3 regions of the Natronincola ferrireducens genome follow, and region 3 is predicted to be linked to each of the others. Evidence: riboswitches for the same ligand, from Rfam matches in the RefSeq annotation. Region 3 holds a riboswitch; each other region holds the start of a gene.
The links. A riboswitch is a leader RNA that binds a small molecule or an ion and turns the genes downstream of it on or off. The one in region 3 is predicted to bind cobalamin.

Region 1: another riboswitch for cobalamin. It lies ahead of BLS22_RS00030 (sirohydrochlorin chelatase); the one in region 3 lies ahead of cobT (nicotinate-nucleotide--dimethylbenzimidazole phosphoribosyltransferase).
Region 2: another riboswitch for cobalamin. It lies ahead of BLS22_RS15630 (energy-coupling factor ABC transporter permease); the one in region 3 lies ahead of cobT (nicotinate-nucleotide--dimethylbenzimidazole phosphoribosyltransferase).

Annotation. Positions count from the first base shown of each region.
Region 1 covers NZ_FNFP01000001.1:2,875-6,913, reverse strand. Annotated here, with positions in the region: gene hemA (glutamyl-tRNA reductase) at 13-1,269, opposite strand; gene BLS22_RS00030 (sirohydrochlorin chelatase) at 1,291-1,674, opposite strand; cobalamin riboswitch at 1,808-1,990, opposite strand; gene BLS22_RS00025 (TVP38/TMEM64 family protein) at 2,112-2,756, opposite strand; gene mltG (endolytic transglycosylase MltG) at 3,045-4,039, shown strand, end outside.
Region 2 covers NZ_FNFP01000003.1:196,435-200,473, reverse strand. Annotated here, with positions in the region: gene BLS22_RS09225 (LysR family transcriptional regulator) at 281-1,201, shown strand; cobalamin riboswitch at 1,280-1,458, shown strand; gene BLS22_RS15630 (energy-coupling factor ABC transporter permease) at 1,793-1,936, shown strand; gene BLS22_RS09215 (nucleoid-associated protein) at 2,072-3,094, opposite strand; gene BLS22_RS09210 (DUF1846 domain-containing protein) at 3,297-4,039, opposite strand, start outside.
Region 3 covers NZ_FNFP01000001.1:1,013,589-1,017,627, forward strand. Annotated here, with positions in the region: gene BLS22_RS04655 (Mur ligase family protein) at 1-439, shown strand, start outside; gene BLS22_RS04660 (single-stranded DNA-binding protein) at 565-1,194, shown strand; gene BLS22_RS04665 (MATE family efflux transporter) at 1,567-2,907, shown strand; cobalamin riboswitch at 2,968-3,146, shown strand; gene cobT (nicotinate-nucleotide--dimethylbenzimidazole phosphoribosyltransferase) at 3,246-4,039, shown strand, end outside.

The DNA of each region.
Region 1 (4,039 bases), 1.0 Mb from region 3:
ATTTCAAAATTTCTATAATCCTAAAAATTCATCTACAAAGGAAGCCATTTCTTCTCCCTTACCCTTCACTCCCGCATCCTTCAACTGAAGTATAGGTTTTCTCCACATCTTTTTCACCAAACTTCTAACAATAATTTCTATGGTTTCCCTATCTTTTTCAGGTATATGAGAAAGCTTTTTAAACATTTTTTCAAGCTCTTCATCGGTTAATCGTTGACTATAGTTTTTGATGGCCTCAATCTTGGGATATATCGGTAGACATTGATACCAATCTTCATAGCTGTCAATGGCAACTTCAATATATTGTCGAACCTCTTTAATTAAATTTTGTCTCGAGGCTAAATTTTCATCAGCAATTTCCTTTAATTGGTCTATATGGAATAGTCTTATCCCTTCTATTTCTCCAATGGCAGGATCGATATCCCTCGGCAAAGCAATATCTACAATACACAGTTCTCTCCCCTGATCATACCGGACTTCAAATTCTTCCTTGTGGTAAATATAGTGGGGTGCACCTGTAGCTGTAATAACGATGTCTACTTCCTTTAACACATCATATTTCCTATTGAAATCAATGTGTTGAATATGACTATGTTTGTTGCTAAGAGCCTCTATGGTTTCCCTTCTTCTGTTGCAAATATAAATCCTTTCAACACCTCTATCGATTAGATGCTCCACCGCCAGTCTACTCATTTTCCCAAAGCCAATGACTAATACCTTTTTGTCTATTAAGCCTTTTAGTTGTTTCTCAACTTGCTTTACGGCTATATAGCTAATAGATAGAGGGTTTTCAGAAATATTGGTTTTGGTTTTGACTTCTTTAGCTGTGGTAATAGCATCTAAAAATAGTTTGTTTAGCACCTTACCGCAGCCTTTAACCTCCATTGCCCTATGATGGGCTTCTTTCACCTGTCCCAATATTTGATCTTCTCCTAAAACCAAGGAGTCCAAACCACAACAGACTTCGTATAAGTAGGTTACAGCTTCCTTTTTCCTTTTAAATACATAATGTCCTTCCAGTTCTTCTTGCTTCAATTGAAAAAAATCTGTGTAAAAATTCTTAAACCATTTTTCTGCTAGATTTGTATCCTCTACCACACTAATGATTTCACTGCGATTACAGGTGGATAGGATAACCCCTTCTTTTATAAAGGGGTCCTCCTTCATAATATTATAGGCCTTCTGTAGCATCGACTTGGAAAATGCAACCTTTTCCCGAAGGGTTATAGTAGAATTTTTATGGGTAATACCAAATACAACTACCTTCATTACTCATCACCTTCTATGTTTTTAGAATGTAAGGGCCAAAGCCTCTTTACCTCTTTCTTTAACAATCTCTGCAACTCTTCTATCGGCTCCTATATGCTTTGCCATAATAAATTTAATGGCTGGATACTTTTCCTTTACTTGGTCTAACTCTTCTGGAATATCATATTTAATATGATTTCCTTGAAAGAGGAACATTGGAACAATAACAATCTCCTCTGCTCCTTTATTTACTAACTCATCTATTCCCTCATGAAAGCTTGGTTTTGAAATCTGTAGGGAGCCAAAACCCAGTAGAGGAAACTCCTCCTTATTTCTCTCCTCTAACATTGCTATAATTTCCTTTAAAATGTCATCTGCTTCCTTTGCTTTACTACCATGGGCCAATACAAACAATCCTCTTTTCATGAATATGCCTCCTTATTAATTATGAAATCTTAGTTGTTTTGTTGTAAAATAAAAAAAATCCACTAGAAGTGGATTTTGTATGTCCTGAAATAATTTTTCTATTACAGTACTACAAACATCCCCTCCCTCCGAAGGTTGTTGTCAGCTTTAGGCTGGTCTCCTGACTCGTGAATCCCTTTACTCTCGACGCCTTCCCAAATTCAGTTCAGTGGCTGTTGTCGATTTCATCCTCACTTACAGTAGCGGGGGCTGTAGCGGATTTTCACCGCTTTCCCATTTAAGTTTCCTATGAAACACCTAAACGTATAAATCTTTTTTTATTTTAAATTGTTTTTTGATATGGTTTGTCACAAACATCATATCAAAATTCCCTTGTGTTTTCAATAGAAATATAAGGTTATAAAAAAAGTCCTGGTGTTATGGTTGATTATGGATGATTAGATTTCTGTTTTAAAAAATATAGTTGGGACAATAGCTAGCAATAATAATAAGACATAAACAATTATAGTCTGTATGGAGAAAACGTTGTTGATAGTATCTCCTAAAAAGGTATATAAAATGACTTTGGGGGTAATCCCTAGAAGGCTTCCTACAAAAAATTTTTCGTAGGATATTCCTACTAATCCAGCTCCATAGCTAATGGGATCAATGGGAAATCCAGGGGTAACCCTCATGACAAATAACTTTCTTATAATTTCTTTATCTTGTATGCTTTGGAGCTTGATGATGTACCTTTCTCCTACAATTTTCTTAACAAGGTCCTGAAATTTGCTGCCTAGCCAAAAGCTTAAGGAAAAAGCAATCATTACTCCTATCAATGCAGCGATACTCCCTAGGAATGTGCCATAAATTAAGCCTCCAACGATAAAAATCACAACATTAGGGAAAAAGAGAAATGGCCGAATAGCAGCAATTCCTATAAAAACCAATACACCCCAAATCCCAAGGCCTTCTATCCCCCTTTGAAGTCTTTCTATATTCCATTGTATAAATAGGTGGTCCCTAAACTTAATTAATAAAATAATACCTATAAAAATTATAAAAATTGCTACTATAGCTTTAAACATTTTTCTTTTCTTCATGATTTTTTCCTTTCCAATACAAGAAGCTTCTATTCTATATACTTTAGCTTTCTTCACTAATTGCTGTTGACTAATTGTATGCCATAAAATTTAATTTATTGCCTATATCTTTTCCCCCCAGATTTTTTTACATTGTTTCAGTCTAACTTCTATAGTGTTTTTTGTAAAACCTCTATTTTTTAAAATTCTTTTTCTTTATAAAAGATGGTAATGCAATTTATAAGAGAAAATGATAGAATAGTAAATAGATTATAGCGAAACTTTATAAATGACAGGGGGGTTATTTTCATGAAAAAATTGTTTTCTTTATTACTTATACTAACATTACTTGCCCTTGGAGCTTATTTCTATGTACCCTCCTATTTATCTGTAGCCTCTAACGAAAACCCAGTAGAAATTACTGTGGCTGAAGGAGCTTCTTTAAATGCTGTAGCTGAACACCTTTATAATAAAGGTGTTATTAAAAGTAGACTTTGGTTTAAATATCAATCCCGCGCCGAAGGAATCGATAGGAGTATTAAACCCGGTACCTATACATTACATCCTAACATCAATTTAAATGAGATTTTTGAATTGCTACGAAAAGGTGTGCCAGAGAAGCCGATTGTTATAACCATACCGGAGGGCTTTACCCTTTATCAAATAGCCAACAGGGTTGAAATTGCAGGCTTAGGAACCAAGGAGGAATTTATAGAAGCTACAAAGAAATACTTTGAAGAAAAAGAGTATTCCTTTGATACAGCTAAGCTTTTCTATGAAATGGAGGGCTATCTCTATCCCGATACCTATTACTTTAGTGAAAGACAAGGTGTAGTAGATGTGGTTAGTACCTTAGCTAAGACGATGGAGAGTATTTTTACGGAGGAGTATAGGGTACGGGCAGAGGAGTTGAATTTATCCCTCCACGAGGTATTGACGATTGCTTCTTTAATTGAAAGGGAAGCCTATCATGATGAGGAGAAGCAAAGGATTAGTGGTGTTATTTTTAATAGGCTTAAGAAAAATATGCTGCTACAAATTGACGCCACCGTTATCTATGGTATCGGTGAAGGTCGAGAGCATATTAATCGGGTTCTTTTTGTCCATTTAGAGGATCCTTCCCCCTTCAATACCTATAGGGTTAAAGGATTGCCTCCAGGACCTATTGCAGCTCCCTCAAAAACATCTATTCATGCGGTCCTCTATCCCGAAGATCATGATTATTTGTATTATGTTTTAGGAGAAGGTGGACATGTCTTTAGCAAAACCTATAACGAACATTTGAGGAATGTTGCCAAATATCG
Region 2 (4,039 bases), on a different contig from region 3:
GATAAGGTTTTTATTTATAAGTGAAATTTTATTTAAATAATACTCTATACTAAAATTTTATAATTATTGATGTTCAAGGAATACTCTATTGATTTCAACAAAAATTAGAAATAATAAAATTTATTCCTAATATTAGAATACAGAATATTAACTTCATTGTGAAATATCATAATTGTATATCAGTGATAAGTCAAAGTGATTTATATTGATAATCATAGAGGTACATGTTATTATTTTGGTATATAACTTATTCTGCATAAAAAATGAGGGGGGGATAATTATGGATATCCGACAATTACGCTATTTCATTGCTGTTGCAGAAAACTTAAATTTTACCGAAGCAGCTAAACAGCTATTTGTAGCACAATCCGCTGTAAGTCAACAAATTGCAGATTTGGAGAAAAAAATAGGTGTACAGTTATTCATTCGAAATAAACGTTCAGTAAAACTGACCAATGCTGGAGCTGTACTTTTAAAGGAAGCTATTAGCCTTGTAAACAAGTCTGTAGAAGCAATGGAAAAAACTCGTCAAGCAGAATTAGGTATAATCGGTAATTTAAATCTTGGTTTTCTAGGTTATACCGAAAAGAACTTTTTACCCCATTTAATTAGACAATTCCGTAGAAATTATCCAAAGATAAACTTACATTTAAACCAATTTAATCATGGTATGCTGATAGAATCCTTAAATAATGATGAATTAGACATTGGTTTTACCTTTGCATTTAGTCTAGATAATATTGGAGGCCTAGAAAAAAACAGGATTTTCACTGAAACCCTCTCAATAGTAATGCATTGTGAGCATCCCCTTGCAAATAAAACTAGTATACATGTTGGTGATTTAAGGGATGAACGTTTTATTGCCCTTCATAGAAAAGAATCACCTCAAGGTTTTAATCAAACGCTCATGATTTGTTCAAATAATGGTTTTGCTCCAAACATAGTTAGTGAACCTAAACTTCTTAACACTGTATTATTATTGGTGGACTCAGGTATGGGGATAGCCATTCTACCAAAGAGTCTTAAACTCCATTCAAGTCCTAGTCTTCGTTTTATTGACATCGAAGGTGAAAAGATTGAGTATGAGTTGGTGGTTGCTTGGAAAAAAGCCAATGAAAATCCTTCAATTCCTTTATTTCTTAAGGAACTAGAGTTTGTAAAATCTCAATATTATAAAGATTTTTCAACCATTACATCATAATAGTACTCCTATTATGATGTACATATCCTAAATTTTGGGTTGCTTTTGTTTCTATAGCATGTTATACTTTAAGCAAATTGAATATAGTGTTAAACAAGTTCATTTATGAATTTAAAGGGAAGTTTGGTGCAAATCCAACGCGGTCCCGCCACTGTAATGGGGAGCTGCTTTACATATATGCCACTGGATATTATCTGGGAAGGCGTAAAACAGCAATGATCCTAAGCCAGGATACCTACTTGTATAACTACGCCACATACAAATTCACGGTGTATGGATTTGGGATTAATTGTCATGACTATAACCAACTAAACTTAGTTTGTTATAAGTCATAGCTGTTCAAATAACTTGACAAGTTTTTATCCTAATAACCTATGCCTTTAAGTCTAGGTTTTTTTTTAATTTCACTTTATTTAAGGAATTACATCAAAATCAGAGATATCCTGTATGTGCTCGACATTAATCGTCGCCCCCTTCAGCAAAATAAAAGCAAAATAAGCCATTTGCTCCCCTATTATTTTGCTGGAGATTGATTACTTTACTTCAGGTGCAGAACTGCACCTGAAGTAAAATTTTAATTCTATTAATCTTATGACAGCAGCTTTTTCTTTAATCAGCATCCCGGTTGCTCCAAGTTCAATTCATCCCTTATTAGGTGGATTGCTGGGAATTATTGTAGGGAAGCGTAATACTATTGCTGTCTTTATAGGTCTTTTATTACAGTCTGTTTTTTAAACATGGTGGCTTAACTGCTTTAGGCGCAAACATGCTAAAGCCTCTTAATATTCTATCCTTTGCATTTTAAACACATGTAAAAAAAGCTGTAGACATCCTATACTCTCCATCTAGGTATATAGGATATCTACAGCTTTATTTGTTATGTATTTTAGTAATATTTTTTATTAATATAGAAATTGTTCCATCTGGATTGTTTATGAACTCAACAACATCATTATTATTATAATAGCCAGAAGGTAAATTAATTTCAATGCCACTGTCGGTCTTTAGCCTATGGGTTTTAAGTTTTTTATTTACTACATTTGATGGTTGTAGGTTTACGATATTTTCCTTTAAACCTTCTTTCTTTATCTCATCAATATATTCATTTTGTATTTCATGATTACCTTGAAAGACTTCAGCAGCAATATTACTTATTTGAATTTCATCACATTCCCCCATGCTATCGGCTAAAGCTTCGTGTAATTTTGCTGTTTTCTTAAAATCCTCGTCAAAATATTTTTTGTTCAATTTCTTAGTTACTTTAGTAAGTATTTTAAATTTTTCATCATTAGATAGATCAAATGTACACTTCATAAATAATTTGGATAAATAGAAATCCTTATCTCCATTAATCTCATATTGTTTTTCTAATAATTTTATGTGATAATCTGATAAAGAAATTATTATACACTCATCTAGTTTTTGTGCATAACTGGGCAACGTAGTAGTTTGTTTAATTAACTTATTTACGTTTCCTTCATCAGTGCTCATCACATAATGTATATAGCTTGATTTGTAATTAAATTTCATTATTGCCATATAACTACTATTGTCCTGTTGAAAAACACAAAACACAACATCTCCTGGAGATATATCAGGATTTTTTGTCATGATTTCAAATAGATTGGTGGCTAATTCTGCAGTAATGGAAGTAAACTCCTCAGAATTAGATGCTATTTTTTCACATAGCTTATAAATAGTATTATCTGTATTTTCAAAAATTCCTTCCTTAACTTGCCCACTATTTATTACTTTTGAGATATGATTTTCAAGAAATTTAATTATATCTTCTTCTAATTCTATTTCTTTTGTTGAAATAATAGGGATTTGCACACTATTATCTAGGATATGTAGAATTGCCCTGACTATTACTATAGGAGACTCTTCCTGCATGTCATTACCTCCCTTGACTAAATTAATATTCTTTTTGTATTTTGTTCATAGAATCGATTGATAAAAGTGCTTTTGCTTTAATCATTATAACAATATGATTAGTAGGATAAAGGAACTTGGTTTTATTAAAATGTGTTTTGTGAAAACGAGAAAGAAAATAGGGAAGAAACTTTTAAAAGCCGCCTATAATGCGGCTTTTAAGTTAATCGTTATAATAAAGACTTTCAGAAGGGTATTCAGGGTCAGATGTTAAATCTATTCCAAGTTCTCTAAAAACCTGCTCATCACTTCTACTTAGAATTGTTGTTGCATGAGCTTGGCATCCCTTTAACATTGATAGCTTTTCCATAGCTACTTGGGCTGTTGGATTTGTAGCGGCACATATACTCAGAGCAATCAATATTTCTTCGCAATTTAAAGCTGTGCTTTTACCACCTAATGTTTTAGACTTTAAACTTCTAATGGGTTCAAGTATAACTGGAGAAATGAGATGAATTTCATCGGATATATTAGCAAAATATTTTACAGCATTTAAAATTACAGCCGCTGGTGCATCCATTACATCAGATCTTTTACCAGTGAGTATTTTCCCATCATTAAGTTCTAGGGCTACAGCAGAACAGACTTCGGTTTTATTGCACTCTTCTTTTAATCTAGTTGCACGTTCTCTTGCAGGAACAACAACCTTCCTGTCTTCTTCTTTTAAATTTAGCTCCTCCATTATAAGCTTTACTCTTTCAAAGACTTCTTTATCTACATACCCTTTTTTGTACTCACATTCTGTTTTAAAGTATCTTCTAATAATTTCTTGGTTAGCTGCCTCTTTGACAACCTCATCATCAATTATGCCAAAACCTATTCTATTAACCCCCATATCCGTTGGAGATTTATAAACACACTCTTCCCCTGTTATCTTTTCTATAATCCTTCTAAGTACAGGAAATG
Region 3 (4,039 bases):
GGTGTTTGAAGGTGTACAAAGTATGCAATACCGTAAGCTCTATATTGTAAATGCCATAAGGGGAGGACGGGGTATAGAAATCAACTATGAAATAGCTGAAATGATAAATCAGTGGAACAATATTTTAAAAATAGAAAATATTATCATCACCTCTAGTAGTGATTGTACAGGTCCTTTAGATAAGGTGGAAACCCAGGAAAGGGATACATTTATTCAGGTTTTAAGTAGATCTGGGGTGTCCTTTGAATTTGAAGACAAGCTTGCAACAAGTATAAAAAAAGCTTTAACTATGCTGGAAAAGGGAGACATCCTGCTACTGTTAGGTGCCCAAGGAATGAATGAAGGAGCTAACCTATGTCTTAACAGAATAAAAGCCGATAAAAATACACAAATCATAAGTATGCCGGATTTTTGGCAGGATATTGTTCCTAGACACTAGAAAAAAAATTCTATTTTATGGATAAAAGATAGTAGATTAAGACATAATCCCAATTGTTTTTGAATAGTAATGTTTATAGATTCGTCTAAAAATAAACATAAGAATAGAAGGGGGAGTTGGGTTACATGTCAGAGCATTCAATTAGTAGTAATGCTGTCACGCTAGTAGGCAAGATAATTGGAGAAAAAACTTTTAGTCATGAAATCTATGGAGAGGGCTTTTATATATACACCATAGAGATTCCAAGGCTTAGTGAATCTTGTGATTGTTTACCAGTAACAATTTCCGAGAGACTTTTGGTGGGTCTAGATCTAAAGGCTGGAGACATGGTAAGTGTAGAGGGACAATTAAGGTCTTACAACAAATTTGTTAATGGTAATAATAAACTGGTTTTAACAATATTTGCCCGGGATATTCTCAAGATGGGGGAGGAAGAGGTAAAAAACCCCAATCATATTTATTTGGATGGTTTTATATGCAAGCAACCAGTTTATAGAGAAACACCATTTGGCAGAGAGATAACAGATTTATTATTGGCGGTAAACAGAGCTTATAATAAATCTGATTACATACCCTGTATCGCCTGGGGAAGAAATGCTAGGTTTTCCTCGAAATTACAAGTAGGTGACCATGTCCGTACCTGGGGACGGATTCAAAGCAGGCAGTATCAAAAGAAATTCAATGATGGGACTGCCATCAATAAGGTAGCCTACGAAGTATCCATCTCTAAAATGGAGAAGGTGGAGGAGGAGTAAAGGGATAATACATATAGAAGCTAAATAAACGCCAACTAATATAAATGTAGGGGCATATTAGAGGGCGTTTTCTTTTTATAATATGGAGGACAAATCATCTAAAATATTTTTTGGACACTAGGTCCTTTATTTTTTTTTTTGGAAACTTTCCTCAAATTCCTTTGTTTTTCCACTAAAATATTTATATTCTCTTTAAAATAAAGTTAATTTTCTTTTTGTTATCAAAATATTATACTATAATTATATAAGAAGAATCGTATAGGAAACAAAATCCTTTAGAAAAACATATGGAGTATTTTAGATACTTATGATAAAAACCAAAATTTCTAAAAGGTATTTTAGTAACCCCCCAGGAGGATTAATGGATTGAAGATGAATAATGTTACAAAGCAAATTTTTTTGTTGGCTTGGCCAGCTATATTAGAGATGATGATGCATACCCTAGTATGGACAGCTGACACTGCCATGGTAGGGAGATTGACACCAGCAGCAATTACAGGGGTAAACCTTGGAGCCAATATTATGTTTGCGGTGGGACATATCTTTGGAGCCTTAGGGATAGGAGCAACGGCTATGGTGGCTAGATATATTGGTGCTAAGGAAAAGGAGAAAGCTGAATTTATAGGGGCTCAGGCCCTATCAATAGGTATGGTGATGAGTGTAGTATTAGGTATATTGGGAATTCTATTTGCTAAGCCTATCATTACTTCTATTGTAGATGATCCTGAGGTTATTGTGCTTGGAACAGATTATCTAAGGATTGTAATGGGGGGGCTTATATTCTATATACCTCTTGTTATCGGCAATGCCATATTACGTGGAGCAGGAAACACAGTTATACCTCTAATTTCTGCTATTCTAGCTAACACTTTTAATATTATAGGGGATTATGGGTTAATCTTTGGAAGATTGGGACTTCCAGAGCTAGGGGTAAGGGGGGCTGCTATTGCTACAGGTAGTGCCCAAGCCTTAGGAGCGATTGTTACCTTGTATTACGTCATTAGGGGTACAGCTGGTATTCAGGTGAAAATAAAGGATTTAATAAAATGGGATTTTAAGACGATAAGGAATGTAGTGGGATTAAGTACTCCAGCAGGACTGGAGATGTTGATGAACGAAGGAAGTAGATTACTTTCCTCCTTTTGGATTGCTCAATTGGGAACAGTAGCCTTTGCTGGTCATTCCCTTGCAATAGCAGCCGAATCAATATCCTTTATGCCGGGATATGGCATTGCTATTGCAGCCACCACTCTAGTAGGACAGAATTTAGGTGACAATAATGTTGTGGATGCCGATGAAAGTGCAAAAAAATCTGTCCTATATGCCTCTATATTAATGGGTTTAGTAGGTGTAGCCTTTTTCCTCATTCCCTATCCTATCATGAGGCTTTTTAGTACAGATCATGAGACAGTGGCCTTGGCGGCTGTATGTCTAAGGGTAGGAGCCCTTGAGCAGATTCCTATTGCCATTGCTATAGTTGTGTCTGGGGCATTAAAGGGAGCAGGAGATACAAAGGGACCCTTTAAAATTGCCCTCATAACCAATTTGACAGTAAGACTCCCTCTTATTTATTTCATTGTCTTTGTATGGAGACTCCATATAGGCTATGTGTGGGCAGCTACTGCCCTACAATTTATGGTAGAGGCCCTACTGATGGTGGTTCGTTATAAAAAAGGGCAGTGGAAAAGCACTGAAATTCAATGGGAGCAGTAAAATTTTAAAATTTACTATTGACTGAAAAAACATTGTATTGTAGGATAAATTTAGATGTATAAATGAATAAAAGCAGTAGGTGCCCCTTAGGGGGAGAATAGGGAATGAAGTGGAAATCTTCAGCGGTCCCACCACTGTAAAGGGAAGTTTCATTGATTATACCACTGGATGATGATCTGGGAAGGTCCAATGAAATGATGAACCTCAGCCAGGAGACCTGCCTATTAGCTTTGAGATGTGTGGATGATGGAAAAGTCTGCAGTTTATTTGATGTTTAAATAAACTGTGGGCTTTTATTTTTTTAAAATCTATTATAGAAAAGGAAGGCGAAAAACAAAATGAATTTATTACAACAAACGATTGAAAAAATTGAGAACTTAGATCAGGAGACAATGATAAAGGCTAGGGAGAGGGTGGATAATCTCATCAAGCCTCCTAAAAGCTTAGGACGCTTAGAGGATTTGGCAGTACAATTGGCAGGTATTACAAAAACTGTAAAACCTGTTGTAGACAACAAAGCTATTATCGTTATGGCGGCAGACCATGGTGTTTATGAGGAGGGGGTGGCTCCAAATCCTCAGGCAATAACAGCTATACAAACCTTAAATTTTCCTAAAGGCACAACTGGTGTATGTGCTTTAAGTAGGATGTCCGGGGCCAAAATTGTTACTGTGGATATTGGTATTAAAGAGGATATTCCTAATGATGCTGGTGTTATCATTAGGAAAATAAAATATGGAACTGATAATATGGCTAAAGGACCAGCCATGACAAGGGAAGAGGCCATTAAAGCTTTAGAAGTGGGGATAGAAATAGCTAATGAAGAAATAAAGAAGGGTGTCAATCTTTTAGGAACAGGAGAGATGGGTATAGGCAACACTACTGCTAGTACAGCTATTTTAGCAGTTTTAGGAAACTATCCTCCTGAAGACATCACGGGAAGGGGAGCAGGTCTATCTTCAGAGGGGATTCAACATAAGGCAAAGGTTATAGAAAAAGCTATTCATCTGAACAATCCAAATCCTACCGATGGGATTGATGTTCTTGCTAAGGTAGGTGGATTAGAAATAGGTGGTATGGCTGGTGTGATGCTGGGGGCGGCAGCCAATAGGGTTCCAGTTGTAGTGGATGG